DNA from 4 places in the Streptomyces sp. NPDC014861 genome. Region 2 is predicted to be linked to each of the others. Evidence: riboswitches for the same ligand, from Rfam matches in the RefSeq annotation. Region 2 holds a riboswitch; each other region holds the start of a gene.
The links. A riboswitch is a leader RNA that binds a small molecule or an ion and turns the genes downstream of it on or off. The one in region 2 is predicted to bind cyclic di-AMP.
Positions count from the first base shown of each region.

Region 1: another riboswitch for cyclic di-AMP. It lies ahead of ACF1BN_RS01080 (peptidoglycan DD-metalloendopeptidase family protein); the one in region 2 lies ahead of ACF1BN_RS12845 (transglycosylase SLT domain-containing protein).
Region 3: another riboswitch for cyclic di-AMP. It lies ahead of ACF1BN_RS28990 (M23 family metallopeptidase); the one in region 2 lies ahead of ACF1BN_RS12845 (transglycosylase SLT domain-containing protein).
Region 4: another riboswitch for cyclic di-AMP. It lies ahead of ACF1BN_RS15680 (transglycosylase family protein); the one in region 2 lies ahead of ACF1BN_RS12845 (transglycosylase SLT domain-containing protein).

Region 1 covers NZ_JBIBWV010000001.1:271,691-278,774, reverse strand. The annotation lists gene hpnH (adenosyl-hopene transferase HpnH) at 1-118, shown strand, start outside; gene ACF1BN_RS01100 (aspartate aminotransferase family protein) at 129-1,514, shown strand; gene ACF1BN_RS01095 (helix-turn-helix domain-containing protein) at 1,589-2,218, shown strand; gene ACF1BN_RS01090 (DUF6126 family protein) at 2,239-2,403, shown strand; gene ACF1BN_RS01085 (tyrosine-protein phosphatase) at 2,428-3,249, opposite strand; cyclic di-AMP (ydaO/yuaA leader) riboswitch at 3,611-3,801, shown strand; gene ACF1BN_RS01080 (peptidoglycan DD-metalloendopeptidase family protein) at 3,806-4,762, shown strand; gene ACF1BN_RS01075 (SGNH/GDSL hydrolase family protein) at 4,924-5,727, shown strand; gene ACF1BN_RS01070 (STM4011 family radical SAM protein) at 5,714-6,577, opposite strand; gene ACF1BN_RS01065 (STM4012 family radical SAM protein) at 6,587-7,084, opposite strand, start outside.
Region 2 covers NZ_JBIBWV010000005.1:178,595-185,678, reverse strand. The annotation lists gene katG (catalase/peroxidase HPI) at 1-404, shown strand, start outside; gene ACF1BN_RS12860 (SDR family NAD(P)-dependent oxidoreductase) at 579-1,445, opposite strand; gene ACF1BN_RS12855 (phosphocholine-specific phospholipase C) at 1,751-3,790, shown strand; gene ACF1BN_RS12850 (hypothetical protein) at 3,806-4,537, opposite strand; cyclic di-AMP (ydaO/yuaA leader) riboswitch at 4,867-5,052, shown strand; gene ACF1BN_RS12845 (transglycosylase SLT domain-containing protein) at 5,057-5,968, shown strand; gene ACF1BN_RS12840 (phosphoribosyltransferase family protein) at 5,962-7,084, opposite strand, start outside.
Region 3 covers NZ_JBIBWV010000020.1:15,573-22,656, forward strand. The annotation lists gene ACF1BN_RS28975 (GNAT family N-acetyltransferase) at 1-2,760, opposite strand, end outside; gene ACF1BN_RS28980 (HPr family phosphocarrier protein) at 2,967-3,248, shown strand; gene ACF1BN_RS28985 (GntR family transcriptional regulator) at 3,426-4,109, opposite strand; gene ACF1BN_RS28990 (M23 family metallopeptidase) at 4,301-5,071, opposite strand; cyclic di-AMP (ydaO/yuaA leader) riboswitch at 5,080-5,240, opposite strand; gene ACF1BN_RS28995 (M16 family metallopeptidase) at 5,437-6,831, opposite strand; gene ACF1BN_RS29000 (M16 family metallopeptidase) at 6,828-7,084, opposite strand, start outside.
Region 4 covers NZ_JBIBWV010000006.1:288,872-295,955, reverse strand. The annotation lists gene ACF1BN_RS15705 (NAD(P)/FAD-dependent oxidoreductase) at 1-27, opposite strand, end outside; gene ACF1BN_RS15700 (exopolyphosphatase) at 398-1,312, opposite strand; gene ACF1BN_RS15695 (DUF501 domain-containing protein) at 1,309-1,851, opposite strand; gene ACF1BN_RS15690 (septum formation initiator family protein) at 1,874-2,344, opposite strand; gene eno (phosphopyruvate hydratase) at 2,461-3,747, opposite strand; gene ACF1BN_RS15680 (transglycosylase family protein) at 4,037-4,768, opposite strand; cyclic di-AMP (ydaO/yuaA leader) riboswitch at 4,773-4,949, opposite strand; gene ACF1BN_RS15675 (transglycosylase family protein) at 5,214-6,320, opposite strand; gene ACF1BN_RS15670 (cytochrome P450) at 6,529-7,084, opposite strand, start outside.

The sequences.
Region 1 (7,084 bases), on a different contig from region 2:
CCCGCGCTGCGCCAACTGCATGGCGCACTGCGGATACGAGCCCACCGCCGTCCTCGCCACCATGGGCTCGCTCAAGGAGTCGCTCCGGGCGGTCCGCGAGTCCGTCCCGGGGCGCTGAGGGGCCGGCCATGACCGACGGCTTCGACCTGCGGGCGCTGCTCGCCGAGCGGGGCGGCGAGCGGTACGGGCTGCACGCCCGCCACCTCAACCCGCAGCTGCCGCGGATGCTGCACACCATCGGCTTCGACAAGGTCTACGAGCGGGCCGCCGGCGCCCACTTCTGGGACGCCGAGGGCAACGACCACCTCGACATGCTCGCAGGCTTCGGCGTCATGGGCCTCGGCCGGCACCACCCCGTCGTCCGCCGCGCCCTGCACGACGTGCTCGACGCGGACCTGCCCGACCTCACCCGCTTCGACTGCCCGCCGCTGCCCGGACTGCTCGCCGAGCGGCTGCTGGCCCACAGCCCCCACCTCGACCGGGTCTTCTTCGGCAACAGCGGCACCGAGGCCGTCGAGACCGCCCTGAAGTTCGCCCGGTACGCCACGGGCCGGCCGAGGATCGTCTACTGCGACCACGCCTTCCACGGCCTCACCACCGGCGCCCTCTCCGTCAACGGCGAGGAGGGCTTCCGGGCGGGCTTCGACCCCCTGCTCCCGGACACGCCGATCGCCCTCGGCGACCTCGACGCGCTGGAGCGCGAGCTCCGCAAGGGGGACGTGGCCGCCTTCGTGGTCGAGCCGATCCAGGGCAAGGGAGTCCAGGAGGCCCCGCCGGGCTTCCTCGCGGCGGCCCAGGCGCTGCTGCGCCGGCACGGGGCGCTGCTGATCGCCGACGAGGTGCAGACCGGCCTCGGCCGGACCGGCGACTTCTACGCGTACCAGCACGAGGAGGGGGTCGAGCCGGATCTGGTCTGCGTGGCGAAGGCGCTCTCCGGCGGGTACGTGCCGGTCGGCGCGACCCTCGGCAAGGAGTGGATCTTCAAGAAGGTCTACTCGTCCATGGACCGCGTGCTGGTCCACTCGGCCAGCTTCGGGGGCAACGCCCAGGCGATGGCGGCGGGCCTCGCCGTGCTCTCGGTGATGGAGTCCGAGGGGACGGTCGCGCACGTGCGGCGGGTCGGCGGGCTCCTGAAGGGCCGCCTGGAGGAGCTGGTGCCCCGGTACGAGCTGCTGCACGCGGTGCGCGGACGGGGGCTGATGATCGGGATCGAGTTCGGCCGGCCGAGCTCGCTGGGGCTGCGCGGGCGCTGGGCGATGCTCCAGACGGCCCGCAAGGGGCTCTTCGCGCAGATGGTGGTGGTCCCGCTGCTCCAGCGGCACCGGATCCTCACCCAGGTCTCCGGGGACCATCTGGAGGTGATCAAGCTGATCCCGCCGCTGGTGATCGACGAGGCGGACGTGGACCGCTTCGTCGCCGCGTTCACGGAGGTCATGGAGGACGCCCACGGCGGTGGGGGGCTGCTCTGGGACTTCGGGAAGACGCTGGTCAAGCAGGCGGTCGCCCAGCGCTGACGGTCACCTCCGCCGGTTTTTGCCTCTGGGGCAAGAAATTTGCCTCAGAGGCACGAACCTGGCGGAATGGACTCATGGACCACGTCCCCCGGGGCCCCGCCCCGGAAACCGCCACCCCCGACATCCTGCCGGACGTCGCCCCGCAGCTGCGGGCCCTGCGCCGGCGCAGGGGGCTCACCCTGGAGGCGGCCGCCCAGCGGGCCGGACTCTCCCCGGCGCACCTCTCGCGCCTGGAGACCGGGAACCGGCAGCCCTCGCTGCCGATGCTGCTGGCCCTCGCCCGTATCTACGGTACGACGGTCGCCGAGCTGCTGGGGGAGACCCCGCCCGAGCGCGACCCGGTGATCCGGGCCGGGCGCTCCGAGCCCGTCGAGGCCGACGGCTGGGTCTACCGGCAGGCCGGTGGCGCGGGCCGGGCCATGCAGTGCCTGCGCGTCCACGTGCCCTACGCCACCCGGGCCGACATCGTGCGCGTCCACCCGGGCGAGGAGTGGCTGCACGTCCTCGAGGGGCGGGTGCGGCTCGCGCTCGGCGAGACCGTGCACCTGCTCGATCCCGGGGACAGCGCCCACTTCGACTCGCTCACCCCGCACCGGATCGGCGCGGCCGGCCGCGCCGGTGCCGAGGTGCTGTTCGTCCATACGCTGTTGCAGAGCCCCGCCGCCGAGCTGTGTCTGGGCGGCGGCGCCCCGCATCCCCGCTGAGTTCTGAAGGGTTGACCGACATGTCCGACAAGTCAGTGAATTCCGCCCCGGTCACCGGCGAGGAGCGCGGTGAGGGCAAGTTCCCCAAGGGGCTGGTGCTCCGCCTCTTCGCGTACCTGATCGCCGGTCACCTCTTCGCCGGCTTCCTCTACCTGCTCTTCATGCTCGGCGGGCAGAACCAGTAGCCGGATCCCGGGACGGCGGCCTCCTCACGCCTCCGTGAGGAACCGCTCCCGCAGCCGCTCGCGGGTCTCGGGCGCCAGCTTGAGGCCGTCCGCGAGATAGGCGTCCACCGAGCCCCAGGTCGCGTCGATCGTCTCGAACGCGGCCCGGAGGTACTCCACCCGCGCGTCGAAGAGCGGGCTCAGCAGCTCCATCACCTCGGGCGCCATCGCGTCCCGGGCGGTGGAGCTGCGGCGCACCTTGTAGCGGCGGTGCGGGGCGTCGGACTTCACGTAGTCGGCCTCGATCGCCTCGCGCTCCACGCCCAGCGCGAGCAGGGTGATGGCGATCGAGAGCCCGGCGCGGTCCTTGCCGGCCGCGCAGTGCATCAGGGCCGGGACGGAGTCCTCGGCGAGGGCGTGCAGGACCCGGCTGTGCTCGACGGTCCGCTCCACGATCATCCGGCGGTACGAGACCGTCATCCGCTCCGCCGCCTTGCCGTCGCCCAGCAGGCCCCGCAGCGTGTCGAGGTCGCCCTCGCGCACCATCCGCCAGAACTCCTTGCCGTCGGCCGGGTCGCTCAGCGGTATGTTCACGTTCCGTACGCCCGGCAGCTCGACGTCCGGCCCCTCCACCTTCGCGTCGGCCGCGTTGCGGAAGTCGAAGATCGTGTGCAGGCCGAGGCCGTCGAGGAAGGCCGCGTCGGACTCGGTGGCGTCGGCGAGGTGGCCGCTGCGGAAGAGGGTGCCGGGGCGGACCGCGCGCCCGTCCGTCGTCGGCAGGCCGCCCACGTCCCGGAAGTTGCGGACCTCCACGAGCTCGGGCTCGCCGGGTTCGAGGGGCTGGACCTGCGGCAACTGCTGCGTCACGGATGCTCCTGGGGGTGAGGTGTTCACGGGACCGGACGAGATCGGTTCCCCCCGCAATCATCCCGGGGCGCGGGTCGCGGCGCACCCCCCTGGTCGGTAATGGGCGATCTGTCCGTATTGAAATGCCTTGGGGTAACGCGCCCTGGTTGAGGGTGAGATGGAATTCCGCGCGTGAGCAGCGTCATAAAGGTGACGGATCGTGGCCGACGCCCCGCTCCAATCACCCGCCCTGAAAAGGGATTCGAGGGACCGTCATCGACGGAGGGTGACCGGAATTCCGGGCCCGAAGATCGCCCCGGAATGCCTGTCGAATACGGCGGCTTGTTCGCGCCGACCCCGCTCGTCTAGCGTCGCCGTCAATCCGGTCGGACCGCCGAATCCTGCCACCGTCCGGAATTCGACCCCTTCCATCGCGTGGCAGGAGCGGGGGACCCAAGGAAGTACGCCGGTCCCGCGACGCAGGACGGCTCGGGGTGAAGTCGCGTGACACACGCGGCCGGACATCTCCAGTCCGAACCCGACAGCTCACCTCGCAGGCGCCGGAGAGGAATTCGCCATGCCCGTGAACGGTAAGCACCGCCGCCAGAAGTCCACCTTCCTGACCCGTGGCCTCGTGGCCGCCGGCACCGGCGGCGCCGTCGTCGCCCTGCCGCTCATCGGCGCCACCGGAGCCCACGCCGCCGAGCAGGCCGCCCCGGCCGCCGTCTCCGCCGGCGTCGTGAGCGCCGCCGCCCACGTCCAGGCCGCCCCCGCCGCCAAGGCCGCCGCGCCGAAGGCGTACTCCGTCGTCGCCGGCGACTACCTGTCCAAGATCGCCGCCGAGCAGAACGTCGCCGGCGGCTGGCAGAAGCTCTACTCCGACAACCGCCAGGTCGTCGGCGAGGACCCCTCGCTCATCCTCCCGGGCATGAAGCTCACCCTCGGCGCCAAGAACACCGCGAAGGCCGCCGCCCCGAAGCCCGCCGCCAAGGCCGCCCCGAAGGCCGCCGAGGCCGCTCCGAAGGCCGAGCGCAAGGCCGCCCCGAAGGCCGCCGCCGGCGAGCAGACCCGCGCCTCGCGCTCCGCCGAGCGCGCCGCGGCCCCGGCCGCCGCCGCCCCGGCCGCCTCCTCCGGCTGGGTCGCCCCGGTCGCCGGCGGCGTCTCCACCCCGTACCGCGCCTCCGGCTCCATGTGGTCCTCCGGCTACCACACCGGCGCCGACTTCATCGCCTCCTCCGGCACCACCGTCCGCGCCGTCGGCGCCGGCACGGTCGTCTCCGCCGGCTGGAGCGGGGCCTACGGCAACGAGGTCGTCATCCAGCACGCCGACGGCAACTACTCGCAGTACGCCCACCTCTCCTCCCTCTCCGTCTCCTCCGGCCAGTCGGTGACCGGCGGCCAGCAGATCGGCCTCTCCGGCTCCACCGGCAACTCCACCGGCCCGCACCTGCACTTCGAGATCCGCACCTCGCCCAGCTACGGCGCGGACATCGACCCGCTGGCCTACCTGCGCCAGCACGGCGTGTCGATCTGACCCGTCCGGCTCCACGGCCGCACGAAGGCCCGGCACCCCTCGGTGCCGGGCCTTCGCCCTATTCCGGCTTGGCAAATTCTTTATCGGTGGCATATATCACCCGCCGTCAACCCCTCCTTACGGTCGCGTAGGTCACATCCGAAACGGAAGGATGTGCTGCCGTGGCAGACGATTCGAGAGAAACAGACAAGAACGCGTTCGGGTCATTCGGGTCGTACGCGGCGATCGGTGACAGCTTCACGGAGGGCGTCGGCGACCCCGGACCCGCCGGCACCTACGTCGGCTGGGCCGACCGCTTCGCGGTGCTCCTCGCCGACCAGCTGCCGGACCCCGAGGACTTCCGCTACGCCAACCTGGCCGTCCGCGGACGCCTCCTCGACCAGATCGTGGCCGAGCAGGTCCCCCGGGCGAAGGAGCTCGCCCCCGACCTCGTGACCTTCTGCGCGGGCGGCAACGACATCATCCGCCCCGGCACCGACCCCGACGACGTCGCCGAACGCTTCGAGCGGGCCGTCCGGGACCTCACCTCCGCCGTCGGCACCGTGATGGTCACCACCGGCTTCGACACCCGGGACGTGCCCGTCCTCAAGCACCTGCGCGGCAAGATCGCCACGTACACGGCCCACGTCCGCGCCATCGCCGACCGCTACGACTGCCCGGTCCTCGACCTGTGGTCGCTCCGCTCCGTCCAGGACCGGCGCGCCTGGGACGACGACCGGCTGCACCTCTCGCCCGAGGGACACACCAGGGTCGCGCTGCGCGCCGCGCAGGTCCTCGGCCTGCCGGTCCCGGCCGACCCCGACCAGGCGTGGCCCCCGCTGCCCGTCCGGGGCCCGCTGGAGGTCCGCCGGGACGACATCCACTGGGCGCGCGAGTACCTGGTGCCGTGGATCGGGCGGCGGCTGCGCGGCGAGAGCTCCGGCGACCACGTGGAGGCCAAGCGCCCCGACCTCATGCCCCTGTAGCTCCCGGACGGCCGGCGGGGATCCGCTCCAGGACCCCGCCGGCGAACACGTCGTACAGCGGCAGCGTCTCCAGGTGCACATAGCCGATGTGACAGTCGCAGACGGCGAGGGGACAGGCCCGGGGGCGCAGCGCGGCACGGTACGAACCGTCGTACAGGTTGCCCAGCTCGGCCCTGACGAAGTGGCAGCGCCGCACCGTGCCCTCCCCGTCGACCGACACCACCGACTCGCCGGTCCGGCAGGGCAGCCCCGCCGAGCGGTGCGGATGCCGGCTGTAGCCGAAGAGCGGGTCGATCTCCGTCCAGGCCGCCGCCTCCGCGTCCGTGTACGTGTGCCCCTCCGCCGCGTTCACCCACAGGTAGACGTGGTCCGGCAGCGCCGCCCGCAGCCGCACCGCCTCCCCCCGGTGCTCGGGCAGGCCCACGACGCCCACGCTGAAGCGGACGCCCCGGGCGGCGAGGTCGAGCGCCTTGCCGAGGAAGCGGTCGTACGGCGTCTGGCCGGGGTGGTACGTGCACCACAGGGCCAGCGAGCCGAGATCGGCCTCGTCGAGCCAGCCGGTCCGGCAGCTCAGGTTGGTCTGGATCGCCACCCGCTCCACGTGCGGCAGCCGCGACAGCTCCACCAGCGCCCGCCGGTACCAGGAGCGGACCAGGCCCTCGCCCCACGGCGTGAACAGGATCCGCAGCCGGTCCCCGTCCTGTCCGGCGGCCCAGCCGGTGAACCGCTCCAGCGCCGCCCGGTCGGCGCGCAGCGTCTCCGGGCTGTCCCGCCGCTTGGCGAACGGGCAGTACGGGCAGTCGTAGTCGCAGGAGGCGAGCGGCCCCCGGTACAGCAGCGTCAGGTCCACGGCCGCCCCCTACTTCGGCTCGTACGCGGCCATCGCGGCCCGTACGGCGGGGGAGAACAGCTCGGGGCCGAGCCCGTCCGAGTGCGCGAGCCCCTCCGCCGACAGCCGCAGCAGCCCGCCCGGCGCCGACCCGTCCAGCCAGCCGTACCCGGCGAACCGCTCCAGCTCCGGCCCGAAGTCCTCGTACGCCCCCGCCCCGAACCGCTCCTCGTACCCGGCGAGCTCCATGCCCTCCGCCTGGAGCAGCGACTGGAGGAGGTGGCGGCGGCGCGCCTCCGCGCCGTCCACCCACCGGCCCACCTCGGCCCGCGAGAAGTCCCCGGCCTCCGTGTACGCGTCGATGATCGAGCGGATCTCCCGCATGTCCACCGCGTAGTCGAAGGAGTAGTGCAGCGCCGAGGTGTACGAGCGGGCGCCGCAGCCGAGGCCGATCATCCCGTCCGTCTGGCAGGCGTGGTCCTCCGGGCCCGACGGCCCTGTGTCCGCCCGCCGGAACATGCGCATCGA
Region 2 (7,084 bases):
ACCTGCTGGTCGACCGCGCCAACCTGCTCACGGTGAGCGCCCCCGAGCTGACCGTCCTCGTGGGCGGCCTGCGCGTCCTGGGCATCACGGCGCCGCAGACCTCCCTCGGTGTCCTCACCGCGAAGCCGGGCACCCTGACGAACGACTTCTTCGTCAACCTGCTCGACCTGGGCACCACCTGGTCGGCCACCTCCGGCGACGCGAACACCTTCGAGGGCCGCGACGACGCGACCGGCGAGGTCAAGTGGACCGGCAGCCGCGCCGACCTGGTCTTCGGCTCGAACTCGGAGCTCCGCGCCCTCGCCGAGGTCTACGCGAGCGACGACGCCGAGGAGAAGTTCGTGACGGACTTCGTCGCGGCCTGGACCAAGGTCATGGACCTGGACCGCTTCGACCTCCGCTGAACCGCACCGCCCCGCCCGGGCCGGCCGCCGAGATCCGGCCGGCCCCGGCACCCCGCGCCCCCGCGACCGTCCCCCGGTCCCGGGGGCGCACCCCTGTCCGGCCCCGGCCCGGGCGCCGCCGCGCCGGCCCCCGCCGCCGCCCGGGCCGTCGGCGCCCGCCGTCCCGTCCGGGCGTCAGACCCCCGGCGCCGCCGCCCCCACCAGGCCGTCCGTCAGCGCCATCAGGCGACGGACGGCCTCGGCGTCGTACGCCTGCTCGTGCGCCCGCGCGTCGGTGAACCGGTCGAAGTACCGTCCGGTGACCCCGGCCAGCCCGGGGTCGACGACGAGCCGGACGGTCGGATCGACCCCCTCCTCGATGCCGACGAGCGGGGTGAGGCCGTACGTGCGCACGCCCTCGGTGTCCATGAGGTGGGCGGGATGGAGGGCGTTGACCGTGACGCCGCTGCCGTCGAGTTCGGCGCCGAGGGCGAAGGTCGCCATGATCAGGGCCAGTTTGCTGCGGCAGTAGGCGCGCAGCCCCTCGTACCCCCGCTCGACCATGAGGTCGTCGAAGTCGAGGGCCTCCTGCCCGATCGAGGCGACGTTGACGATCCGGGCCGGGGCCGAGGCGGTGAGCAGCGGCAGCAGCCCCCGGGTCAGGGCGTACGGGGCCAGGTGGTTGACGGCGAGGCGCAGTTCGTGGCCCTGGGCCGAGACCTCGCGCACGAGGGGACGGGCGCCGCCGCCGACCACGGCGTTGTGCACGAGCGCGTCGAGCCGGGGTTCCGCCTCCCGGACCCGCCGGGCGAGGTCCGCGACCTCGTCGAGGTCGGAGAGGTCCGCGACGTAGGCGCGGACCTCTCCACCGGCGTCCAGGGCGCGGACCTCGGCGGCGACCGCGGCGAGCCGGCCCGCGTCGCGGCCGTGCAGGAGCACGGTGCCGCCGCGGGCGGCGAGATCGAGGGCGATGCCCCGGCCGAGGCCCTGGGTGGCTCCGGTGACGAGGGTGGTGTGGTGGCGCGGGAGTTCGGTGCCGTTCATCGACGTGTGCTGAGTCATGATCACCAGCGTGCCCGGACGGGTGGGTCGCTGGGGAGAGTGCGCCGAGCCTGGTGTGGGCACCACCAGGCTCGGCGACGGACACCGGAACGGGACAGGAAGGGAGCCACGGGCGAGAACTCACCCACCCGGACTCCTATTGGTCCCACCTGATACCAATTCCCCAACAGGTTGGACCAGCACTTGACCACGGGATCCAGCTGTTCACCAACCCCTTACCGCACGGCTGTATACCTTTGACCGCCACTCCCCCATCATGACTGCCGGCGTGCCGCAGGGGCACGCCGTGACAGGAGGGCCGGAGCATGCTTCCCATCAGTCGCAGGGGGTTCGTCGGCATCGGCGCGGGGATCGGCGCGGGACTGGTCACGGGCGCCGCGCCGCCGGCGACGGCGACGGTCTCGGCCGCCGCCCGAGCCGCGACCGGCACGCTGACCGACGTCCGGCACGTCGTGATCCTCATGCAGGAGAACCGCAGCTTCGACCACTACTTCGGGACCCTCCGGGGCGTGCGCGGCTTCGGCGACCGGGCGGCCGGGAACATCCCCGGCGGCTGGGGCACCTTCCAGCAGCCCAACTGGGGCGGTCGGCAGTTCCCGTGGAAGCTGAGCGACACGCCTCCGGCCGGCGGAGTCGACGGCGAGACGCTGGCGCAGTGCAACGGCGATCTGCCGCACAGCTGGACCTCCCAGCACGCCGCCTGGAACAGCGGCCGGCTCGACAACTGGGTGACCGGGGTGGGCAACACCCGGACCCTCGGCCACCTCGACCGCGAGGACATCCCGTTCCACCACGCGCTCGCCGACCACTACACGATCTGCGACGCCTACTTCTGCTCCGCGCTGAGTGCCACCGGCCCCAACCGCACCTTCCTGTGGAGCGGGCGGATCGACGCTTCCAGCAAGGACGGCGGGGACGAGTCGGGGCTCACGTGGGAGACGTACGCGGAGGCCCTCCAGCGGGCCGGCGTGAGCTGGCGGGTCTACCAGAACGCCCAGGACAACTACGGCGACAACGGTCTGGCGTACTTCAAGAGGTTCACCGACGCCCGCCCCGGGGACCCACTGCACGACCGGGGCATGGCCTCGGTCCCGAAGGTCACCGGCTCGACCCCGGACGACATCGCCGCGGCCATCCGCGCCGACGTCGTCGCCGGCACGCTGCCGCAGGTCTCGTGGGTGGTGGCGAACGAGGCGTTCTCCGAGCACCCGTACGCGCCCCCGGGCGACGGCGCCCATTTCGTCGACCTCGTCCACCGCGCCCTGGCGGCGGACCCCGAGGTCTTCGACTCGACGGTGCTGTTCCTCAACTACGACGAGAACGACGGCTTCTTCGACCACGTGCCGCCGCCGGTGGCGCCGCCCGGGACCCCCGGCGAGTACCTGGACGGCGTGCCGATCGGCCTCGGCTTCCGCGTCCCGATGCTGGTGATGTCGCCCTGGACACGGGGCGGCTGGGTCAGTTCCGAGGTCTTCGACCACACCTCGGTGCTGCGCTTCCTGGAGACCTGGACCGCCGCCCTCGGCACCCCCGCGGTCTGCCCGAACATCAGCGCGTGGCGGCGGAAGGTGACCGGCGACCTGACCGGGGTCTTCGACTTCGCCCACCCGGTGTACGGGGTCCCGGCCGGCCTCCCGTCGACGGCGAAGGTCATCGGCATGGACACCTGCGGCCCGCTGCCGAACCCCGTCCCGCAGAACAACGCGCTGCCCGCCCAGGAACCCGGCACCCGCCCGGCCCGCGCGCTCCCCTACCAGCCCAACGGCAACCTGGACCGCTTCGAGTTCGGCCCCGCGGGCAAGATCCTCGCCTGGTTCTCCATGACCAACCAGGGCCCGGAGGCCCGCCGCGCCGCCCACTTCTCGATCCACCCGCACCAGCACCGGGCCACCGCCGCCTGGCAGTACACGGTGGACCCGGGCGCCACCTCCACCGATCACTTCAACATCGGGCTCGGCTCGGGCTCGGGGAAGTACGACATCTCGATGATGGGCCCCAACCGCTTCCTGCGCCGCTTCATCGGTGACGCCTCCAAGGCCGGCAAGGCGATCGAGGTGGCGGCCCGCTTCGCGGTCGAACCGGGCACCGGGAAGACCGCGCTCTGGTTCCGGCTGAACAACACCTCCGGCGGCCCGGTCACGTTCACCATCCGCGCGAACGCCTACCGCACGGACGGCCCGTGGACCTACACCGTCCCCGCCGGGTCCTCGCGCGAGGACTTCTTCAACGCGGTCGCGTACGCGGACGGCTGGTACGACTTCACCGTCCTGGCCGACATCGACGGCACCTGGTCGCGCCGGTACACCGGCCACATCGAGACCGGCGCGCCCAGCGTCACCGGCTGACGGTCCTGCGCGCGCTCACCGCCCGGCGAGGGCCGCGCGCCGGATCGTGGCGTCGACGAGCGCGACCGCGTCCTCCGCGGTGCGGCCCGGAGCGCGGTTCCAGGGGCCGATGAGCCCGTACCACCCCTGGGAGCGCAGTTCGGTCATGATCCAGGCGCCGGCCTCGTTCATGGTGGACGCGCTGCCGTGGCCCAGCCGGTGGGCGGCGAGCATGGCGCCGCACAGGCACCGGGCCCCGCGTGCGTCGCGCAGCTTGTACGGGGTGTTCTGCCAGCCCCATTCGGTCAGGACCCGGCGCGTGTACGCCAGGTGGACGGAGGGGCGCACGTCGCGGCGGCCGATCCGCCGCCAGGCGTGCAGCCGGTCCGGGAGCGCGGCCCCGATCCGGCCGGGCAGCGGATGCTCGGCCGGCGGGGGCGGCGGCAGCGCGCCGAGCGCGTCGGCGACGAGGCGGTCGACGGGGACCGAGAGGAGCCCCCGCCACGCCTCGGGGTCCGGCTCCGGCGGGACTGGGGGCGGCGCGAGCAGACGCTCCCAGGCGGCGCTCTCGCGCAGCCTGGCCGCCTCACGGTCTAGGGCGTCGAGGGCGTCGAGGGCGTCGAGCGCGAGGAGCTCGGGGTCGAGGGCGTCCGGGGCGAGAGCGTCCGAAGCGCGGGCGTCCAGGGCGCGGGCGTTGGGGGCGAACGGCCGCGCGGAGGGCGGAGAGGCGTACGGCGCGTCGGTGCTTGGCGAGACGGGAAGAGACATTCCTCCATCATTGGGAGCGAATGTCTGGTTTGCGACTTATGCACGACGTCTCGCGTGTCGCCCGTCACCGCCACCCGAGGGCATTACGCCGCACTGTTCCGCGAAGGTAATAAGGCGCCCTATTCGGGCATTGCGCACCCAGTGACGCGACTCACTTTCCGAGCGTCGGAACCGGGCCCGCGCCCCCACGAGCCGCACGGAGCAAGGGATTCCGAACCGCCGCCCTGCGCGTTCGATCTTGAATTCCACTCCGTCGATCTTTACCTTTCCTTTTCTCGCGCATTCGCGTCTTGTTCCCCGCCGCATTTCTCGCTTACGGTCACCTCCATTCGAGCGGATCGCCGAATCCTGCCACCGCCCGAAAGACCTCCCATTTCACCCGACGGCAGGAGCGGGGGACCCACCACACCGCCGGTCCGGACAGCCGGAGCGGCTCGGGGTGAAGCCGCGTGCGCGCGGCCGGACACCTCCCGTCCGAACCCGACAGCTCACCTCGCAGGCGCCGGAGAGGAAACCGTCATGGCCGCTCACGGCAAGCACCGCCGCCCCCGACGCCGTCCCGTCTCCCGAGGTCTCGCGTTCGCGGGCACCGGCGGAGTCGCTCTGGCCCTGCCCCTGGTCGTGCCCGCCACGGCCGGCGCCGAGCCCGTCGCGCAGTCGGCCGTCCCGGCCGCCTCCGTCGCCGCCCCGGCCGTACGGGCCGCCACGCCCGCGCAGGCTCCCGCCGCGCCCGCCGCCACCCGCGCGTACACCGTCGTGAAGGGCGACTCGCTTTCCCTGATCGCCCACCGAAAGGGAATTCAGGGCGGCTGGAAGTCGCTTTACCAGGCCAACAGGACGGCGGTGGGTGACAATCCGTCACTCATTCACCCGGGCCTCGAACTGACGATTCGTCGGCATTCCGCGGAGGCCGCCCCGGCCCCGGAGAAGACGGCCCGCAAGGGCACCGCAGGGACCACCTCGAAGTCCGACGCCAAGCCCGCCTCCGCCGGTTCGGCCGAACGGGCGAGCCGTTCCTCCGCCCGCGCGGCGGCACCGGCCGTCCAGACCGAGGCGACCAAGGCCCAGCCTGCCGCCGCCGAGGCCGCGCCCGCCGCCGCCACCCGGTACGCAGACAACCTCGACGGCTGGATCCGCGAGTCGCTGGACGTCATGGCCGGCTACGGCATCCCCGGCTCGTACGACGGCATCCTCCGCAACGTCATGCGCGAGTCCTCCGGCAACCCCCGCGCCGTCAACCTCTGGGACTCCAACGCCGCCAAGGGCACCCCCTCCAAGGGCCTGCTCCAGGTCATCGACCCGACCTTCGCGGCGTACCACGTGCCGGGCACCTCGCTCGACCCGTACGACCCGGTCGCCAACATCACCGCCGCCTGCAACTACGCGGCCGACCGCTACGGGTCCATCGACAACGTCAACGGCCCCTACTGATCCACCCCGCCGCCCACCGTCCCGAAGCGACCGGTGAACCAGGCGGTCGCCAGCGCCGCCACCTCCTCCAGGGCCCCTGGCTCCTCGAAGAGGTGGCCGGCGCCCGGCACGACCTCGATCCGGCTCTCGCAGCGCAGCAGCGCCTCGGCCCGCCGGTTGAGATCCAGGACCGGTTCGTCGGCCCCGCCGACGATCAGCAGCGTCGGCGCCCGGACGGCGGCGAGGCGCTCCTCCGCGAGGTCGGGCCGGCCGCCCCGGGACACCACGGCGGCCGCCGCGTCCCCCGGTTCGGCCGCCGCCCACAGCGCCGCCGCGGCGCCCGTGCTCGCACCGAAGTAGCCGCGGGGCAGGGCCTCCGTATCGGGCCGCCCGGCCGTCCACGCGGCGGCGCGGGCCAGTCGCCCGGCGAGGAGCGGGGTGTCGAAGACCCGCGCCCTGTCGGCCGCCTCGGCCTCGGTGAGCAGGTCGAAGAGGAGCGTTCCGAGCCCGGACCTGTTCAGGGCTGCGGCCACCGCGCGGTTCCGCGGGCTGTGCCGCCCGCTGCCGCTGCCGTGCGCGAAGAGGACCAGCCCCGCGGCCCCGTCGGGCAGTGCCAGATCGCCCGGCAGCTCGGGGCCGCCGCCGGGGATCCGTACGGCGGTGTGCCGGACCACCGGACCGCGCGCCGCCCGGCTCCGGTCGAGCCGGGCCACCACCTCGGCGTCCGGCGTCTGGTCGAACTCCCGGTAGTACTGACCGACGGCGGCGAACCCCTGGGGGGTGTGCACGGCGACCGTCTCGTCGGCCTCGCCGGCGAGCCTCGCCGTCCATCCGTACGGTGCCACCGGCACGGCCAGCACGATCCGCGCGGCGCCGCCGGCCCGGACCACCCGGCAGGCGGCGAGCGCGGTCGCGCCGGTGGCGAGCCCGTCGTCGACGACCACGACGATCCGCCCCTCCAGCGGCACCGGCCGCCGGCTGCCCCGGTACGTCCGGGCGCGGTCGGCCAGCACCGCCCGCTCCCGCTCCTCCACCGCCTCCAGGTCCCGCGCGCTCACGCGCGCGTCCCGCACGATGTCCTCGTTGAGGACCCGTACCCCGCCCTCCCCGATGGCGCCCATGGCCAGCTCGGGCCGG
Region 3 (7,084 bases), on a different contig from region 2:
GCCGAGGGCGTCGGTCAGCTCGGCGTAGGCGGTGCGCAGCTGCTGCTCGGTCGCCAGGTCGAGGCGGACGCCGCCGAGGTCGGGGCGGTGGCGCAGATGGGGCGCGGTGGTCTTGAGCGCCACCGGGTAGCCGAGCCGGGCGGCGGCCGCGACGGCGGCGTCGGGCCCGGGGGCGGGGAGGGCGGGGCGGAGGGCGATGCCGTACCGGCCGAGCAGTTCTCCGGCCTCGTCGGTGGTGAGCGTCACGCCCCGGGACTCCTGGCCGGCGCCCCGCTCGCCGAGCACCCGGTCGATGAGGGCGGCGGCGCCGGCCTCGTCGATGGAGTCGTACTCCGGTACGCGTCCCGGCTCGGCGGCCTGCCGCCGCCACTGTCCGTACCGCACGGCTTCGGCGAGCGCGCGGACGGCGCGCTCGGCGGCGGGGTAGGCGGGGATGTTCCGTACGGGGGCGCCGGTGGGTCCGGTGGTGGGGGCGCCGGGGGTGCCCGCGCCGGGGGTGGGGTTGCCCGCGCCGGGGGTGCCGGGCTGGGGGTCCTGCGTGCTCTGTGTGCCCTGCGTGCCCTGCATGCTCTGCGTGTCCTGTGTGCTCTCCGCGTCGCTCCGCCGGAGTTCCGCGTCCTGGGGCGTGGGGGCGGCGGCCGGGCGGCGGGGGCGCTCGGGGGCGGGGCGGGTGCTGGTGGCGGCGGAGAGGGCCTCGGCGAGGCCGCCCATCTCGACATGGACGACGACGACCGGCTTGGCGGCGCCGGTGTCCCCGCCGCCGGCGACGGCCTCGCGGAGGAAGGCGGCCAGCACCTCGGTGGTGCCCTCGATGCCCACCCAGGGGATCGCGGTGACGACGACCGCGTCGCAGGAGTCGTCGGCGAGGGCCGCGCCGAGGGCGTCCCGGAAGTCGGCCGGGGTGGCGGCGGTCGTCAGGTCCACGGGCCGCTGCGGCCGCAGCCCCTCGGTGAGGCAGGCGTCGTACGTGAGGAGGCCGAGGGACTCGGAGTTGCCGAGGATCGCGACGCGCGGTCCCGCGGGCAGCGGCTGTCCGGCGAGGAGGAGACCGGCGTCGACGAGCTCGGTGACGGTGTCGACGCGGATGACGCCGGCCTGGCGGAGCAGCGCGGAGACGGTGGCGTGCGGGATGCGGGTGACGGGGACGCGGTGGCCGGGCGGGGCGCTGCCGCTGTGCCGGGCTCCCTTGACGACGACGACCGGCTTGACGGCGGCGGTGCGGCGGGCGAGCCGGGTGAACTTGCGCGGGTTGCCGATCGACTCCAGGTAGAGGAGGACGACGTCGGTCGCCGGGTCGTCGTACCAGTGCTGGAGGAAGTCGTTGCCGGAGACGTCCGCGCGGTTGCCGGCGGAGATGAAGGAGGAGAGGCCGGCGCCGCGCCGGTGCAGTCCGGCGAGGAGGGCGATGCCGATGGCGCCGGACTGGGTGAAGAGGCCGATGCGGCCGGTGGCGGGCATCTCGGGGGCGAGGGAGGCGTTGAGCCGGACGTCGTCGGCGGTGTTGATGATGCCGAAGGCGTTGGGCCCGATGATCCGCATGCCGTACGAGCGGGCCTGCCGGACCAGCGCCCGCTGCCGCTCCCTGCCCTCGGTGCCGCTCTCGGCGTAGCCGGCGGAGAGGACGACGAGGCCGCGCACGCCGTGCTCGCCGCAGTCGGCGACGACCTCGGGGACCCGCTCGGCGGGGACGGCGACGATCGCGAGGTCCACCGGGGCGCCGATGGCCGCGACGGAGGGGAAGGCGGGTACGCCGTCGAGCTCGGCCGCGGGGGTGTCGAGCGCGGGGTTGACCGCGTACACCTGGCCGGTGAAGCCCTCGCCCAGCAGGTTCCGCAGCACGGTCCGGCCCACGCCGCCGGGGGTGCGTCCGGAGCCGACGACGGCGACCGAGCCGGGGGCGAGGAGCCGCTGGACGGAGCGGGCCTCGGCGCGCTGCTCGCGGGCGCGCTGCACGGCGAGGGAGCGGTCGGTGGGCTCCAGGTCGAGGTGGAGCCGGACGGAGCCGTCCTCGAAGCTGCGTTTCTGGGTGTAGCCGGCGTCCGTGAACACCTTGATCATCTTGGTGTTGGCGGGAAGCACCTCGGCGGCGAAGCGGCGGATGCCCCGCTCGCGGGCGACGGCCGCGATGTGTTCGAGGAGGGCGGAGGCGACGCCGCGGCCCTGGTGGGCGTCCTGGACGAGGAAGGCGACCTCGGCCTCGTCGGCGGGTTCCGAGGCGGGGAGTCCCCGGGCGTCGATCCGGTCGTAGCGGACGGTGGCGATGAACTCGCCGCCGACGGTGGCGGCGAGGCCGACCCGGTCGACGAAGTCGTGGTGGGTGAAGCGGTGGACGTCCTTGGCGGAGAGCCGGGGGTAGGGGGCGAAGAAGCGGTAGTACTTCGACTCGTCCGAGACCTGCTCGTAGAAGCTGACGAGCCGGTCGGCGTCGTCGGCGGTGATGGGCCGGACGCGCGCGGTGCCGCCGTCGCGGAGCACGACGTCGGCCTCCCAGTGGTCGGGGTAGGCGTGCTCCCCCGACGCCGGGTGCTCCCCCGACCCCACGGGCCGCCCCGGGGCCGCGGGCCCCTCCGGCGCCTCGGGCTTCTCCGCCGTCGCGGGCCCCTCCGGCGCCTCGGGCTTCTCCGCCGTCGCGGGCTCCCCCGGGACCATGGGCTTCCCGGGGCCCGGGTGCTGCCCCGGGGCCGGGCGCTCCCCCGCTCCCGCTCCCGCCGCCCCGCCCGTACCGCCCGTCCCGTCCGCCTGCTCCGACGCGCTCCGCATGGGGCAAAGCCTACGGCCGGGGTCCGACACCGGCACGGTTCGCGCACCCACTCCCCGGGCGTGTACGGCTCGCGTACCCCTGCCGCCCCGTGCAAGGTAGGAGGGCCGAACGTCGCACGGATGCGGGACCTCGGTCGGCTGGAGCACGCCGCACACCGTGAGAGACTGGTCTAGACAACCGCTGAGAAGACCTGAAGGGCAACACCATGGCTGAGCGCCGCGTCAACGTCGGCTGGGCCGAGGGCCTGCACGCCCGCCCCGCCTCCATCTTCGTCCGTGCCGCCACGGCCTCCGGTGTCCCGGTGACCATCGCCAAGGCCGACGGCAACCCGGTGAACGCCGCCTCCATGCTCGCGGTGCTCGGCCTGGGCGCGCAGGGCGGCGAGGAGATCGTGCTCGCTTCGGACGCCGAGGGTGCCGAGGCCGCGCTGGAGCGCCTCGCCAAGCTCGTCGCCGAGGGTCTCGAGGAGCTTCCCGAGACGGTCTGACCCAGCGGGTCGATCCTTCTTCTCCCGGACGGCCGTGTCCCCGGAATTCCCGGGCGGACACGGCCGTCCGGCATTTCCGGGAGCGAGGAATCCCGGCATTCCAGGTCGAGGCGATTCAGTTTTCGGGCAGCACGAAAAGCGCCACAGAATCGCTATTCTTTGTATACGGCGCCCGTGTTAATTCCGGACGCTCGCCGTGTTGACGGCATGTTGCGAAACCCTCACGCGGCCCCGCTCGGGCCTTTTCAGCCGGTGCAGCGGGAGCGTGTGCTCGGCGTGCAGGGCGGTCAGCGCGCGGGCCCGCTCGGCGTCCCCGCGCGCGACGGCGTCGACGATCGCCCCGTGTTCGGCCCAGGCGTCCACGGGGCGGTCCGGCTGGTCCACCACGTACATCCAGGCGATCTTGTGGCGCAGCTGGGTGAGCAGGGCGGCGAGCGCCGGGCTCCCCGACGCCTGCGCGAGCGTCTCGTGGAACCAGCCGCCGAGCGCCCGCAGATCCTCGCCCTGCCCCCGGCGGGCCCGCTCCTGCCCCAGCCTGACCAGACCGCGCAGCACCTTGAGGTGGGCGTCGGTACGCCGCTGGGCGGCCCGTGCGGCGCCGAGCGGTTCGAGCAGCGCCCGTACGTCGAGCAGGTCGGCGGCCTCCTGCTCGGTGGGCTCGGCGACCTGGGCGCCCGCGTGCCGGCGGCTCACCACGAAGCCCTCGGACTCCAGGGTGCGCAGCGCCTCGCGGACCGGGACGCGGGAGACGCCGTAGCGGCGGGCGAGCTGCTCCTCGGTGAGCCGGCTGCCGCGCCCGAAGACCCCCGAGACGATGTCGTCCCGGATCGCCGTGCATACCGATTGCGCGGGAACCCGCATGTCCGACCTCCGCTTTCGCTCCGCGCGCACCGAATTCGAGCTGCGCTTCTCACGCGACTCTATTGCAGCGCGCCGGAAATTCCGATGCCCCCTCGGAATTCGAGCTCCTCGGCAGCGGTCGTATCGGGCGAGGAGATACGAAAAGGCCCCGGCTCGTGGGAGCCGGGGCCGATTCGACGCGGGGTGACGGGTCAGAGGCTGACGCCGCGGGCGCGGAGGTACGAGACGGGGTTGAGGTCGGAGCCGTAGTCGGCGGTGGCACGGGCCTCGAAGTGGAGGTGCGGGCCGGTCGAGTTGCCGGTCGAGCCCGAGACGCCTATCTGCTGGCCGGGCTCGACGGACTGGCCGACGTAGACACCGATGGACGCCAGGTGGCCGTACTGGGTGTAGGTGCCGTCGTTCATCCGGATCACGATGTTGTTGCCGTACGCGCCACCCCAGCCGGCCTCGACGACGGTGCCGGAGCCGACGGAGACGACCGAGCTGCCGTAGGCGGCGTGGAAGTCGACGCCGGAGTGGCTGCCGGAGGACCAGAGGGAGCCGCCGGTCTTGTAGCCGGTGGAGACGTACGAGCCGGCGACCGGGAGGTTGAAGGAGGCGAGCCGGCGGCGCTCGGCCTCACGGGCGGCGCGCTCCTTGGCCTCGCGGATCTCCTGGGCGCGGGCCTCGGCCTGGCGCTTCGCCTCGGCGCGCGCCTTGGCGCGGGCGTCGGCCTCGGCCACCTCCAGCTCCTGGGCGGCGGCCTGGGCGCTGAGCTGGTCGGCGATGGACTCGTCGGCGATCACCCGGGTGAGGCCGGTGTCCTCGGCGGAACGGTCGTCCGTGTCGGCGGCGAGCGCCGGAGAGGCGAGGGTGCCGACGACACCGGTGGTGGCGAGGGCGGCCACGCCGGCGATGCCGGCGCTGCGGCGAGCCAGTCGGCTCGCACCACGATGCTTCCCGGTGGCACGGGTGAACGCCAAGACGGTTCCTTTCCTTCCTTCTCGCCTACCGGGTTAGCTGACGGGTTCGGAGCAGGAAGGTCTCCTACGGGCCCCTCCGCGTGGCGAAGGCGTCCGATTCACCCCAGGGACTGTGTGGGTCCCCGGCTCCCCAGGCTCGCGCCTGACGGGGACTCGGCGATGGCTGCCCGGTGCCGCGGGTGCGGCGCGTGCGTCGGTCGGACAGCCGGGACGACGCTAGGCCCGGCGGATGTCAATCACCAAACGGTCTCGCTGATTTGTAAGACATGCCACAGGCCAAACGATCACGGTTGACGCCATACAGGACAAAGCGGAGGTCTCCGACGCTTCATCGCATCGGAGACCTCCGCCGTGACGACGAGGCGTCAGCTCACCACGGACACCTCACCGATGCCGAGGGCCCGCACGGACTCCTCGATCTCGGCGGCGTCGCCCACCAGAACCGTCACCAGGCGGTCCACCGGGAAGGCGCTGACGACCGCGGCCGTGGCCTCGACCGTGCCCGTTTCGGCGAGCCGGGCGTACAGCCGGGCCTGGTAGTCGTCCGGCAGGTGCTGCTCGACCTGGTCGGAGAGGGTCGCCGCGACCGAGGCGGCCGTCTCGTACTTGAGCGGCGCCACGCCCACGAGGTTCTGCACGGCGACGTCCCGCTCGGCGTCGGTCAGACCGCCCTCGGCGAGCGTGCGGAGCACCTTCCACAGGTCGTCGAGGGCCGGGCCGGTGTTGGGGGTGTCGACCGAGCCGCTGATGGCCAGCATCGAGGCGCCGTGGCCCTCGCCGTCCGAGCGGAGCACCTGCCCGAAGGCGCGCACGCCGTACGTGTACCCCTTCTCCTCGCGCAGCACCGCGTCCAGACGCGACGTCAGGGTGCCGCCGAGGCAGTACACGCCGAGGACCTGCGCGGCCCAGACGGCGTCGTGGCGGTCCGGTCCGATCCGGCCGATGAGCAGCTGGGTCTGGACCGCCCCGGGGCGGTCGACGATGACGACCCGTCCGGTGTCGTCGGCGGTGATCGCCGGCATCGGGCGCGGCGCGGCCGGCTTGCCGGTCCAGCCGCCGAGCGTCTCGGCGAGGACCTTGTCCAGGTCCACGCCGGTCAGGTCGCCGACGACGACCGCGGTGGCGGCGGCGGGCCGCACGTGCCCGTCGTAGAAGGCGCGGACGGCGGCGGCGTCGATGGCCTCCACCGTCTCCTTGGTGCCCTGGCGCGGCCGGGACATCCGCGTGGTGGCCGGGAAGAGCTCCTTGTAGAGCTGCTTGGCCGCGCGGCGGCCGGGATTGGCCGCCTCGTGCGGGATCTCGTCGAGCCGGTTGGCCACGAGGCGCTTGACCTCGTCCGGGTCGAAGGCCGGGGCGGTCAGCGCCTCGGCGACGAGCCCGAGGGCCTTCGGGAGCCGGGAGACCGGGACCTCCAGGGAGACCCGGACGCCGGGGTGGTCCGCGTGCGCGTCCAGGGTGGCGCCGCAGCGCTCCAGTTCGGCCGCGAACTCCTCGGCGCCGCGCTCGGCGGTCCCCTCGGAGAGGGCGCGGGCCATGATGGTGGCGACCCCGTCCAGGCCCTCCGGCTCGGCGTCCAGCGGCGCGTCGACGAAGATCTCGACGGCGACGACCTGCTGGCCGGGGCGGTGGCAGCGGAGCACGGTGAGACCGTTGTCGAGCGCGCCGCGCTCGGGGGCGGGGAAGGCCCACGGCCTGGCCTCGCCGGCCTGCGGCTGCGGGTGGAAATCCATGCTGGTCAGGGGCTCGGCGGTGTCCGTCACTGGTCCGCTCCCTCTTCCTCGTCGCTGTCGGCGGCCTCGTTCGCCTCGTGCTCGCTGGGCTCGTAGACGAGAACCGCGCGGTTGTCGGGCCGGAGCCTGGCCGCGGCCACCTCGCGCACCTCGTCGGCCGTGATGCCGAGGACGCGGTCGACGGCGGTCAGCGCGAGCTGCGGGTCGCCGAACAGCACCGCGAAGCGGCACAGTTCGTCGGCGCGGCCGGCGACCGTGCCGAGCCGGTCGAGCCACTCGCGCT
Region 4 (7,084 bases), on a different contig from region 2:
GATCCTGGGACGCTCCGTGGTGCTCATGCCATCGAGTATCCACCCACCCCGGGGGGTCACCTCGTGCGCCCCTTCACAAGCTTCCCGGGGTGCTCTGCTACACTCCGCCGCCCACGTGATCCACGTCATGGTCGTGCAAAGGAACCGGAATGCACTGGTGAACGTTGTTCACCGCCGCTGAACTGGCCTGGAGAGCCCCCGTTAACGCTGAACCAAGGGGCCCGTTCACACGATGGAAACTTCGAGCGAAGTGCCCTCCGCGCCTGCGAAAGGGCCCTGATGACCCCCTCGGAAGGCCCAAAGACCCTCCTCCGGCACCATCAGGGCCCTTTTCCTTGTGAAGAACTTCACGAAGCTTTTCCGACGGGCTGTCGCCGACCCCCTCGATAGGGGGCTTCTATGCGACGGATAGGGCGATCCCATCGAGGATGTCGTGCTCGCTGACCACGACCTCGGCGGCTCCGACCCGCTCGACGATCTCCTGGAGGACGATCGCGCCGGCCACGATGACGTCCACCCGGCCGGGGTGGATGACGGGGATCGCGGCCCGCTCGTCGTGGGTCGAGGAGAGCAGCCGGCTCGTGACCGCGGCGACCTGGCCGGCGGTGATCCGGGCGTGGTGGATCTTCCCGGAGTCGTACGCGGGGAGCCCGAGGGCGATGGCGGCGACGGTGGTGACCGAGCCGGCCAGGCCGACGAGGGTCCGGCCGGCGGCGAGCGGGACGGTCTCGGCGGCGAGGTCGAGGGCGGCGCGGACGTCGGCGCGGATCGCCTCGGCCTCCTCGGCGGTCGGCGGGTCGTGGCGGACGTGCCGCTCGGTGAGCCGGACGCAGCCGATGTCCACGGAGCGGGCGGCCTCGACGTGCCGGTTGCCGGTGACGAACTCGGTGGAGCCGCCGCCGATGTCGACGACGAGGTACGACTCCGAGTCCGGCAGCTCGCCGGTGGCCCCGGTGAAGGAGAACGCGGCCTCCTGGTCGCCGGTGATCACCTCGGGCTCGACGCCCAGGATCGCGACGACCCCGTCGACGAACTCCTGCCGGTTCTCGGCGTCCCGGGAGGCGGAGGTGGCGACGAAGCGGATCCGCTCGGCGCCGAGCTCCCGGATGACCTCCGCGTAGGCGCGGCAGGCGGCGAAGGTCCGCTCCAGCGCCTCGGGGGCGAGCCGGCCGGTCCTGTCGACGCCCTGGCCGAGCCGGACGATCGTCATCCGCCGGTCCAGCTCGACGAGCTCCCCGGTCTCCGGGTGGACGTCGGCGACGAGGAGGCGGATGGAGTTGGTGCCGCAGTCGATTCCGGCGACCCGGGTCACTCGCCCTTCTCCTCTTCCTTGTCGGCGCACGGCGTCACGCACGGGCCCTTGGCCCACCACTCGGGGAGCATCGCGAGGGCCTCGTCGCCGAAGGGGTTGACGCCCGGGCCGGCCACCAGCGAGTGGCCGACGAGGACGTGCAGGCACTTCACGCGGTCGGGCATGCCGCCGGCGCTGGGGAAGCCCTCCAGGACCTCGATGGCGTCGCGGCGGGCGAGGTAGTCCTCGTGGGCGGCGCGGTAGGCGTCGGCGAGCTCCGGGTCGGTGGCGAGCCGGGCCTGCATCTCCCTCATGACCCCGTTGGCCTCCAGGGTGCCGATGGCCGAGGCCGCCCGGGGGCAGGTGAGGTAGTACGTGGTGGGGAAGGGGGTGCCGTCGGGCAGCCGGGGCGCGGTCTCGACGACGTCCGGGTTGCCGCAGGGGCAGCGGTGCGCGATGGCGCGGAGGCCGCGGGGCGGCCGGCCGAGCTGGGCCTCGAACGCGGCGACGTCCGCCTCGGTGGGCTCGGTGCGTTCGGTCTGCGGAGGGGGCGTTTCCATCGTGGATCCTGAGTCGGGTCGGTCAGTGGCGGTCGGCGTGGTCGACGCCGTCCCAGAGGTTGTCGTACCAGGGTCGGTCCGCCGTGCCCTGGTCGGCGCGGGGGCGGTCGGCCGCCCCGGGGTCGTTCACGGTGAAGCCGGTCTCGCCGGGGAGCACGTAGTGGAGGTGCTCGCGGGCGAGGCGGCGGACGTAGGCGGGGTCCTGGAGGCGGGCCTTCTCGTCCCGCAGTTCCTCGACCCGCCGGGCGGCCTCGGCGGCCTTGCGCTCCTGGTCGGCGATCTCGCCCTGCTGGGAGACGTAGCTCCTTATCGGGTAGGCGAGGGCGACGACGAGGGAGCAGACGACGAGGGCGAGGAAGGCGGCGCGGCCGGTGAGCCGGGAGCGCCGGGCCTGGCGCCGGGTCTGGGAGCGGTAGACACGGGCGGCGGTCTGCTCGCCGAGCAGCCTGATCCGGGTCGCGGTGGAGAACCGGTCCCGGTCCTTGACGGCCATGCCGTGTCGCCTCCCCTGTTCTCCGGTGTCCCTCAAACGTGCGTCCCCGCACACGGTACGGGACCGGGTGCGGGGACGGACGGAACTGCGGTGCCGGGGCTGGTCGGCCCCCGCGATCAGCCCTTGAAGCGCGGGAAGGCGCTGCGGCCGGCGTAGACGGCGGCGTCGTCGAGGATCTCCTCGATGCGCAGCAGCTGGTTGTACTTGGCGACGCGCTCGGAGCGGGCCGGGGCGCCGGTCTTGATCTGGCCGCAGTTGGTGGCGACGGCGAGGTCGGCGATGGTGACGTCCTCGGTCTCGCCGGAGCGGTGGGACATCATGCACTTGAAGCCGCTGCGCTGGGCGAGCTCGACGGCGTCGAGGGTCTCGGTCAGCGAGCCGATCTGGTTGACCTTCACCAGGAGGGCGTTGGCGGACTTCTCCTCGATGCCGCGGGCGAGGCGCTCGGGGTTGGTGACGAACAGGTCGTCGCCGACGAGCTGGACCTTCTCGCCGAGGCGCTCGGTGATGACGTTCCAGCCGGCCCAGTCGTCCTCGAAGAGCGGGTCCTCGATGGAGACGAGCGGGTACGCGGAGACGAGCTCCTCGTAGTACTCCGTCATCTCGGCGGCGGAGCGCTCCTTGCCCTCGAAGAGGTACTTGCCGTCCTTGTAGAACTCGGAGGCGGCGACGTCCAGGGCGAGGGCGACGTCCTTGCCGGGCACGTAGCCGGCCTGCTTGATGGCCTCCAGGATGAGGTCGAGCGCCTCACGGTTGGAGCCGAGGTTCGGGGCGAAGCCGCCCTCGTCGCCGAGGCCGGTGGAGAGGCCCTTGGTCTTCAGGACGGACTTGAGGGTGTGGTAGACCTCGGTGCCCCAGCGCAGGGCCTCGGAGAAGGACTCCGCGCCGATCGGGGCGATCATGAACTCCTGGATGTCGACGTTGGAGTCGGCGTGCGACCCACCGTTGAGGATGTTCATCATCGGAACGGGCAGCAGGTGCGCGTTCGGGCCGCCGAGGTAGCGGAAGAGGGGGAGGTCGCTGGCCTCGGAGGCGGCGTGCGCGACGGCGAGGGAGACGCCGAGGATGGCGTTGGCGCCGAGCGAGGACTTGTCCGGGGTGGCGTCCAGGTCGAACATGGCCTGGTCGATCAGGCGCTGCTCGGTGGCGTCGTAGCCGACGAGCTCCGGGCCGATCTGCTCGATGACGGCGAGGACGGCCTTCTCGACACCCTTGCCGAGGTAGCGGTTCTGGTCACCGTCGCGAAGCTCCAGGGCCTCGAACGCACCGGTGGAGGCACCGGACGGCACGGCAGCACGGCCGGTGCTGCCGTCGTCGAGGCCGACCTCGACCTCGACCGTGGGGTTGCCTCGGGAGTCCAGGATTTCCCGGGCTACGACGACGTCGATGGACGGCACGAGCATCTCCTTCTGGGATGTGACGCTAGATGTGACGCATGGGTCGCAAGGTCTCGTTCGCCTTGCGACAAGAGCCTAACCGGCTCCGGCGCTCCAGCCCGCCGACCGCCCGTCCCCTGGGACGAAAAAGGGCCCAAGAGCACGCATCGGGGGACGAAAGACCCGGGATCTACTGGACAGTAACGGCAGAACCCCGGTCCCGAGCCACCGGGAAAGGGGGCTCGGGACCGGGGTGGTCACCGCGGGAGGGTCGTCGGGCACCGGGAAGCCGCCGGACTCACCGGTGCCGCGGGCCTCACTTCAGGTGGAGCTGCTGGCCCGGGTAGATCAGGTCGGCGTCCTCGACGACGTCCTTGTTGAGCTCGAAGAGCTCGGCCCAGCCGCCGTCGACGCCACGGGCGTCGGCGATCTTGCTGAGGGTGTCGCCGGCCACGACCTTGTACTCGCCGTCGCCCTTCTTGACCTTCTTGCCGGTCGGGGTGGTGACGGTCTTCTTGGCGGCGGCCTGCGGCGCGGGCTGGGCCTTCGGGGCCTGGCGCTGCTCGCTGCGGTTGGCCGGCTGCTCGGCGGAGCGCTTCGGGGCGCTCTGCTGGGTGCTCTGCTTCGGGGCGCTCTGCTGCTGCGGAGCCGCCTCGGCGGAGCCGCCGTCGTAGGAGGCGGAGGAGAGGCCCACGCCGCAGCTCGGCCACGCGCCCTTGCCCTGGCCCGCGAGGACCTTCTCGGCGACGGCGATCTGCTGCGACTTGCTGGCCTGGTTCGCGGTGGAGGCGTAGGCGGTGCCGCCGTACGCGGCCCAGGTGGAGGCCGAGAACTGGAGGCCGCCGTAGTAGCCGTTGCCGGTGTTGATGGACCAGTTGCCACCGGACTCGCACTGGGCGACGCGGTCCCACTCGGAGGCGGTGGCGGCCGAGGCGGTGCCGGCGGCCATCAGCGGGGCGGCGACGGCCGCACCGGTGACGCCGACGAGGGCGACGACGCGAGTGGCCTTGGAGGGACGACGGCGCTTGCCCGTGCCGGAGAACAGCATGGAGTTTCCTCTTCACCGACGCCTGTGAGGTGAGCTGTCGGGTTCGGGCTTGAAGAGTTCGCCCGGCCACGCGTCCTAGCGCGCGGCTTCACCCCTAGCCGGTCGATCGGCCGTCGTGGTCGACGGCCGGGACCGGCACGAACCTTGGGTCCCCCACTCCTGCCTGCGGCGCTTTCGCGACGACAATTCCCGGCGGCCGACGGCAGGACTCGGCGTTTCGGTCGACGGGGCCCGCGGTGGCGAGCGGTGATGACCGTAGACATACACCTGCTCGAAGTTCAAAGGGCCTTACGACGGACAAATCGCCCTTACTTGCACTCCGTCAGACCTCGTTTGCCCAGGTGAGAGCTGACGGAAGCAAAGTTTGCGGACGTGACACGCCAGTTGGGGCGAAGAGACCCATGTCTCACTTTCCCAAAAGCGGACATAAAGTCCCGAAACGGCGTCACTTCTCCGACGAGGGATTCGTCAGCTCAAGGCTCTGACCAGGGAGGATGAGATCCGGATCGGTGCCGACCGTATGACGGTTGGCGTCATAGAGGGCGTCCCAGCCGCCGGCGAGATCGTTCTCCTGCGCAATCTCCGACAGGCTGTCACCCGGCCGCACGGTGTAGGCGTCACTTGCGTCCGAATTGACGGGGATTGAGGTGACCTTGTCCTCAGCTGCGGCATGACGACCGGATTCCTGCGAAGTGTCCGTCTTGCCGGTTTCCTCCGGAGCGGCCTCGCCCCGGTGCTTGCCCGTCCCGGGCGTGGCCGACGACTCGTCAGCCCCCTCCGCACCGGGGGTCGACGGGGTGGTGGACCCCTCGGGGGCGACCGGGGTCCCGGGGGTCTCCGAGCCGTCCGGGGGCGTGACCGGCGTCCCGGGCGCGGTGGTGCCGGGGGCACCCGTGGACGCGTCCGGGGTGCCCGTGGAGGCGTCCGGGGCGGTCGTCGACGGCGGCGGGGTGGCGGTCCCCTCGGGGGCCGGCGTGGTGGGCGCGGCGGGCGTCGTCGGGGCCGTGGGCTTCGCGGGCGCGGCCGGGGCGGTGGCGGTGTCCGCCGCCTCGGTGGCCCGCTCCGCCCGCTCGGCCCGCTCGGTGGCCGTCGCGGCCCTCTCGGGCGCGGCGGGCCGCTCCGCCTTCTTCTGCGCGTCGGCGCTCGCGGCCGTGTCCGTGCCGCCGGTCCAGTTCGACTCGGGGGCCAGGCCGCCCTCGTCCTCCTGCGGAACGGCCGGGCCCGGCTGCACGCCGGTCGCCCTGCCGTCGTCGGTCAGCCCGGCGATGGGGGCGCAGGTGGCCCAGTCGGTGCTGCCGGAGGAGAGCGCCTTGTCGGCCACGGTGATCTGCTGCGCGCGGCTGGCGAGGTCGGGGCTGGGGGCGTAGGCGAGTCCGCCGTGCCGCTCCCACGCCTCCTGCGTCATCTGGAGGCCGCCGTACAGGCCGTTGCCGAAGTTGGCGCTCCACTGGCCGGCGGACTCGCAGGCGGCGACCCGGTCCCAGGTGGCCGCGTCGGCGGCGGAGGCGGAGCCGGCGGCGAGCAGCGGCAGCGCCATGGCGGATCCGGTCACTCCTGCGGTGACGACGATCGCGGGAGCCTGACGGGGTCGACGGTGTCGTCCGTTTCCGGAAAGCATGTCGGGGCCTTTCGCGTGACGGCGGGGACGGCAGGGACGGCCGGGTTCCGGCCGAACGCTGGCGCGAAGGTAGCCGCATTCGAACGTCCGTCACAAGTCGATGGCTTCCCGATCACGTGAAGATCACATTTCTGACACGCCGTCACCCGTCCTGCGGGGGTGCGGATGGGGTGAACTCCACCGGAAGCGTGCGCAACCCCCTCATGATGAGTCCTCCGCGCCACCGCAGTTCCTCCGGATCGACCCCAAGTCGCAGGTCCGGAAGGCGGGTCAGGAGGGTGGCGAGCGCGGTCTGTCCCTCCAGGCGGGCGAGCGGCGCGCCCAGGCAGTAGTGGATGCCGTGGCCGTACCCGAGGTGCTGGTTGTCCTTGCGGGCGAGGTCGAGGGTGTCCGGCGCGCCGAAGCGGTCCGGGTCGCGGTCGGCCGCCGCGAGGACGACGAGGACCGGGTCGCCGGCCGGGATCGCCCGCCCGCCGAGGGTCAGACCGGTCGTCGCGTACCGCCAGGTCGCCAGTTCCACCGGGCCGTCGTACCGCAGCAGCTCCTCGACGCCGGTCTCCAGGAGCCCGGTCTCCCCGGCGGCGAGCGAGGACTGGAGGAGGGCGCGCTGCTCCGGGTTCCGCAGCAGGGCGTAGGTGCCGTTGCCGATGAGGTTGATGGTGGTCTCGAAGCCGGCGAAGAGAAGGACGAAGCACATC